Regions from separate parts of the Yersinia entomophaga genome, predicted to be linked through region 1. Evidence: predicted binding sites of a transcription regulator. Region 1 holds the regulator's gene; the other holds the start of a gene.

Region 1 (3,431 bases):
GCTTCATGGAGTGCTGATATTGATACGCTGGTAGAAATGATCGCGAAAACCGCTCAGCCGGGCGATCACATTCTGGTCATGAGCAACGGTGGTTTCGGCGGAATCCATAGCAAACTGCTGGAAGCGCTGGAGAAAAAGGCGCATCAGCAGCTATTGAACTGATTTAGATAAAAAAAGCCCCCGAAAGGGGGCCAAAGGGTTCGCTGGATAGGACAGCGAGGGATTATCTAGCATTGCTCTTTCTTACTTTTTTCTTGCTCTTGCTCAATAGACTTATGTTCATCTGTTTATAGTTAAAAGATTATTGAGCAAGCTTGTCTGTTTGGGATTTGCCGCTTAAAACACCGTGCATTCGCCCTTATTTGTAAATCTTGGCTGTTGCATGCCAGCCATTTTCCTGACGCATTTCAATGATTTTATACGCTGTAGCGCCTTTGCTATCGGCTTTGTCGGCCAGTGCCTGAGTAATATCAGAAGGCGCGCCGGTGATGCCACTCACGCTGATGGTTCCCATATCGGTCAGGCTGTTAGTTTGAGCATTATTAACAGACTCGGCGGCTGAAGCGCCAAACGCGATAACGGAAAATAAGCCTAGTGCAGCGATGGTATTTTTGATTTTCATGATCTCTTCCTAAAAATAGCCAACAACCAGAAAGCATTATTATCGATTCTGCTACTTAGAGGCTGTTGTTTTGATTGTGTTTCTATTCTGACTGAATCTGGTAAGGCGATGCGCCAGGTCAGAATTTACTGGTAGATTTTTGCTGTAGCGTGGAAGTTGCCGTCTTCGCGAGCTTCGATAACCTGATAAGCCTTGGCGCCTTGTGCATCTGCTTTGTCAGACAGTGCCTGACGAATATCTGAAGGCGTCCCATTCACACCGCTAACAGTAATGGTGCCAACCGATTGTAAGTTAGCCGCTTGGCTTGCGTTGATTGAATCGGCTGCAAATACGCCAAATGACAGTGCAGAAAGAACGCTTAATGCTGCTACGGTAGTTTTAATGTTCATGTTATGGCCTCTTAATATTCTTTTATTAGTTTGCGTAAATGTGATTTACGTCACGAAATGAGTATACATCTAGTCACCCGAAACATTAATAGCGGGCTAATAATATTTAGCGTGACTTTAATGTGAGTTATTAGTTTTTAATAACCAAACGGAATAAAAATCGATCAAAAAATGAGTGATTGAGGCAAAAAAGTAGATATTTCAAATGAGTGGGTGTTTTTGACCAAAAGTGCGAAAATTTTAGCGTGTATTCGCTGTTTAATGAAAAAGGGTCATTTTCCGTGCCGGTTAGATGAGAAAATCCAGTGATATTCACTACATGCAGTATGCCTCTTGGGAAATAGCTCAGAGGCTAGTTATATCTATAGGATGATAACGAGCAAAAAAGCGAAGCTGCATGGCTTGGAAAGGATGGCTGATGCAAGGTAAAGGAAGATGACTAAGGGAATAGGCTGTCGCAGATCGAAGATGGCAAAGGGATTGAAATGCAGAGTATGTACTGTAAAAGGCCAATAGAACCTTGATTCTACTGGCCGCGATCTGATTGGCTGGGATTACAGCTCTTGGTCGAATAAACCTAAAATGGCGTCATGCAGCTGTTTAACACTAAAGCCTTTAGCTGGCGTGGTGAAAATTGTGTCATCTCCGGCAATGCTACCCAGGATGCCTTCGGCTTTCCCTAATGAATCTAGCAGGCGGGCGATAAGCTGAGCAGCACCAGGGCTGGTGTGAATCACCACGACAGAATCATTATAATCTACGTCGAGAACCAGATTTTTCAGCGGGCTGCTGGTCGTTGGAACTCCCAATTCTGCTGGCAGACAGTAAACCATCTCCATTTTCGCATTACGGGTTCTAACGGCACCAAACTTGGTCAGCATGCGTGATACTTTGGATTGGTTAATGTTTTCAAACCCTTCCTCCTGCAATGCCAAAACAATCTCGCCCTGAGAACTGAATTTTTCCTCTTTCAATAACGCTTTAAACGCTTTGATAAGGTCTTCTTGTTTTGCGGGATTTCGCATTTTTCACCTGGGGGAATGGAGAGTTAGGAAGCCAATTATGCATTTAAATGAATTTTTATTCAACATTAGCATGCGTAGGAAGTAATAAAAGCTCTTATATCAAAGCAGATGACAATTTAGCGTAAATATATCTCTAACTATTATGCCTAAGCTAAATGCATAGCAATCAAACAGTCGTGATAAAAATGTTATTAAAATGATGTTGTTCTGATGTTATGGAAGGGTGTAATGTAACCGCCGATTAACCTGTTGTGGATGCTTAAATTATTTTTAGAAGAATGTGCGCTATATCATTAATCGATAAGCGAATTACTCTAAAATAAGCCGACTTCACACCCGTTTTTAATGCGTGATCTCTCAATCTGACTGTTAATAGATTGTGTTTAAAATCGCAATAAACTAAGGTGCGTAAATAGATGAATTCACGGCAAATTTAAATTATATATAACAAGGAGTATAGGATGAAAGTTGCAGTTCTCGGTGCCGCTGGTGGTATCGGCCAGGCCCTCGCTCTTCTACTCAAGACTCAGCTTCCTTCAGGTTCAGACCTTTCTCTGTACGACATCGCTCCGGTTACTCCGGGTGTAGCTGTAGATCTGAGCCACATCCCTACGGCAGTCAATATTAAAGGTTTTAGCGGCGAAGACGCTACCCCAGCTCTGCAAGGCGCTGATGTAGTTCTGATTTCTGCCGGTGTAGCCCGTAAACCTGGCATGGATCGTTCGGATCTATTTAATGTTAACGCTGGGATCGTTCGTAATCTGGTTGAGCAAATCGCTCGTACTTGCCCAAAAGCATTGATCGGTATTATCACTAATCCAGTGAACACCACCGTAGCTATCGCGGCTGAAGTACTGAAAAAAGCTGGGGTATACGACAAGAACAAACTGTTTGGTATCACCACTCTGGATACCATTCGTTCAAACACCTTCGTTGCTGAATTGAAAGGCAAGCAGCCTCAGGATATCGAAGTGCCGGTTATTGGTGGTCACTCTGGCGTGACTATTCTGCCATTGCTGTCACAGATTCCTAGCGTGAGCTTCACCGAGCAGGAAGTTGCCGACCTGACCAAACGTATCCAGAATGCGGGTACTGAAGTCGTTGAAGCAAAAGCCGGTGGCGGGTCTGCAACGCTGTCTATGGGCCAGGCTGCTGCGCGTTTCGGTCTGTCTCTGGTTCGCGCTCTGCAAGGTGAAAGCGGCATTGTTGAATGTGCATATGTGGAAGGCGATGGCAAATATGCTCGCTTCTTCGCGCAGCCAATTCTGCTTGGAAAACAAGGTGTTGCTGAACGTAAAGACATTGGCAAACTTAGTGCCTTTGAGCAAAATGCATTAGAAAGCATGCTAGACGTGCTGCACAAAGATATCGAACTAGGCGTAGATTTCGTCAACA
Region 2 (3,431 bases), 930 kb from region 1:
ACACCCTCAAGGGTGTTTTTTTGTTTCTGGCCTCCGGAAACTACCCTATCCCGTCTGACTTCCCTAATGTATTTCCTTACTCCATTCCCAATCAGCCAATCCTTGGACCGATAAATTCCAAAGCGCCTTAATACCATTCCCAGCGCCATTACACCCGAGCAACTGCCCCACCGTTAGCAAAGTAAGCTTTGATTCCGGCAAATACAGATTCAGCAATTTGTTGTTGGAAATGACTGGTACGTAATTTACGTTCTTCTTCTACGTTACTGATAAAGGCGGTTTCTACCAGAATCGAAGGGATATCCGGCGCTTTTAATACGGCAAATCCAGCTTGATCAACTCGATTTTTATGCAGTTTATTAATTTTACCCAATCGATGTAACACTTCTTTACCAAATTTTAGGCTGTCGTTAATCGTCGCGGTCTGTAGCAGGTCAATCATGGTGTGATCCAGATAGCGGTCGCCGCTTTTACTGACGCCGCCGATCAGGTCAGCCTCGTTCTGGGTTTGCGCCAGGAATTTCGCCGCCGTACTGGTTGCACCTTTGGTGGATAACGCAAATACCGACGAACCTCGAGCGGCTCTATTGGTAAACGCATCTGCATGAATCGAAATAAACAGATCGGCGCGCTGCTTACGGGCTTTTGCCACCCTGACTTTCAGCGGGATAAACACATCTTCATTTCGCGTCATAAATACCCGCATATTTGGCTCACGCTGAATCAGCGCGCGAAGGCGGCGGGCAATTTGCAGCACAATGTCTTTTTCGCGAGTTTTGTTTTTCCCTATTGCGCCAGGGTCTTCGCCACCGTGCCCAGGATCCAGCATAATAACAATCGGGCGATCACGTCCTGCCTTACCCGCCCGAGCCGATTCGGCCGGCAAGGTTCGCTCCACGTTACCTTTGTTGTAATCCTCAAGTAGCGCCAACAAAGGATCGTCTTCCTCGGAAACGCCTCCCTTAGCGGGATAAAGATCGACAACCAGACGGTTACGGAATTTGGAAACAGGCTTCAGGGTAAACAGCTGCGGGCTAATACTTTGCTTGAGTTCCAATACTAGACGCACGGTATTTTTATCAAACTGTCCAACGCGAGCCTGCTTTAAGTAAGGATCGCCAGATTGGATTTGCTCACCAATCTCTTTCAGTACGCTATTGAGATGAACGCCTTCGATATCCACCACAATTCTGTCGGGATTCGTTAAAGCAAATTGGCGATATTTAAGTGGCGTATTCGATTCCAACGTCACACGGGTATAGGTTGAGGAAGGCCATACCCTAACGGCAACTACCTGAGATGCGGAGGCAAATCCAACCTGACTAACACTGAGTAACCAGGTTGCAGCTACGCCTTGCAGTAAACGGCGACGCGCGGGATTATGATCTGAATTTGCCATGGAACTCCAAAGTAACTACCAATAAACGATGAAAAAACAACCAAAAAAGATAATGATGGCAAAACTTTAGCGAATCACTCCTCCTCTGTCATCAGAAAACATTTTTATGTTATTCAATTTATTACTCTCTCATAGCCATACACATGCATTTAATAGCAATTTCTTGCTTGCCTTCACGGCCACAAAAGAATAAAAATACAAAAATACCGAATAAAAATTCAAAGAGGGTCTGCCGTGAAGGAACGTAGTACTGAACTGGTCCAAGGGTTTCGCCACTCAGTTCCCTATATTAATGCGCACCGGGGCAAGACGTTTGTCGTCATGCTCGGCGGGGAAGCGATCGAACATGAAAACTTCGCCAATATTGTCAATGACATAGGGCTATTGCACAGTCTAGGGATTCGTCTTGTGGTGGTTTATGGTGCCCGCCCACAAATCGACAGCAATCTCGCTCAGCATAACTATGAACCTATTTATCATAAGCATACTCGGGTAACTGATTCCCGAACTCTGGAGTTGGTTAAGCAGGCAGCAGGATTACTTCAGTTAGATATCACCGCTCGTTTATCCATGAGCCTGAACAACACGCCACTGCAAGGTGCTCATATCAACGTCGTCAGCGGTAACTTTATTATCGCGCAGCCGCTCGGCGTGGATGATGGTGTTGATTATTGCCACAGCGGCCGTATTCGCCGTATTGATGAAGAAGCGATTCATCGTCAACTGGATAGCGGGGCTATCGTTCTGATGGGGCCGGTGGCCGTTTCTGTCACCGGAGAGAGCTTTAATCTGACCTCTGAAGAGGTGGCAACGCAGCTTGCGATTAAGCTAAAAGCGGAAAAAATGATCGGTTTCTGCTCATCTCAAGGGGTAACGGATAGAGATGGGAATATTATTTCCGAGTTGTTCCCCAACGATGCCCAGAAACGCATTGAAGAACTGGAGCAAGAAGGCGACTACCACTCCGGCACGGTACGTTTCCTGCGTGGGGCATTAAAAGCCTGTCGCAGTGGCGTTCGTCGCAGCCATTTACTGAGTTATCAGGAAGATGGAGCACTAGTGCAAGAACTGTTCTCCCGCGATGGTATCGGTACCCAAATCGTAATGGAAAGCGCAGAGCAGGTAAGACGTGCAACTATTAACGATATTGGCGGCATACTGGAGCTTATTCGTCCATTGGAACAACAAGGTATTTTAGTGCGCCGCTCCCGTGAGCAGTTAGAAATGGAAATTGATAAATTTACTATCATCGAGCGTGATAATTTGACTATCGCCTGCGCGGCTCTCTATCCATTCCCAGAAGAACACATTGGCGAAATGGCCTGCGTAGCGGTTCATCCCGATTATCGCAGTTCGTCCCGCGGTGAAATGCTGTTAAAGCGGGTAGCCAATCAGGCACGCCAGATGGGGCTGAAAAAGCTGTTTGTGTTAACCACTCGCAGCATTCACTGGTTTCAGGAGCGCGGTTTTACTCCCGCAGAAGTGGACGTTTTGCCCGTTGAGAAGCAGGAACTGTACAATTATCAACGGCGTTCAAAGATCTTGCTGGCAGATCTATAGCTCATTGATATAAATAGCCCGTTGATATAAATAAATTTGAATCTGAGAATTTAAAAAGCGCAGCTCGTTACCGGTAAAGCTAATAATCGATGGTACAAATTATTAGTGGGGGTTCGAGCTGTAACTTTTATTTATGGGCAGCGCTTATGTGTAGATAGATGTCGATGCGTAGATGCTGATGCGTCGAAACGACAGATTTCTTATACGACGAACGTCAAAAACCAAGCAAACAAAAAAATAGCAACAAACTGATTTATAACGATTTATACATCCCCCTGCCGTTACTCTTTTTTGATCATCAACATACCAAAACATTAACTGAAAGCCCATCACCTAACCCTTCCGCTGATAAGCTTTACCAGGCTTTCCATCCGCTTACGTTGAGATATTGCGACCATTTCCCCCATTAAACATGGCACCCAAATCACCGGCTAAACGCTAGCGAATTAAGCGTTCCACCAAACCACTGCGT

The links. The regulator ArgR, encoded in region 1, controls arginine synthesis, uptake and breakdown. The targets are predictions, from matches to a motif close to ANTGAATAAAAATACANT.
Region 2: the regulator ArgR is predicted to act here: its motif matches at 1,584-1,601, upstream of argA (amino-acid N-acetyltransferase).

The regions. Positions count from the first base shown of each region.
Region 1 is NZ_CP010029.1:2,857,424-2,860,854, forward strand. Features, by position in the region: gene mpl (UDP-N-acetylmuramate:L-alanyl-gamma-D-glutamyl-meso-diaminopimelate ligase) at 1-162, shown strand, start outside; gene yhcN (peroxide/acid stress response protein YhcN) at 359-622, opposite strand; gene yhcN (peroxide/acid stress response protein YhcN) at 748-1,011, opposite strand; gene argR (transcriptional regulator ArgR) at 1,566-2,036, opposite strand; gene mdh (malate dehydrogenase) at 2,498-3,431, shown strand, end outside.
Region 2 is NZ_CP010029.1:1,929,347-1,932,777, forward strand. Features, by position in the region: gene amiC (N-acetylmuramoyl-L-alanine amidase AmiC) at 149-1,399, opposite strand; gene argA (amino-acid N-acetyltransferase) at 1,634-2,959, shown strand; gene recD (exodeoxyribonuclease V subunit alpha) at 3,398-3,431, opposite strand, start outside.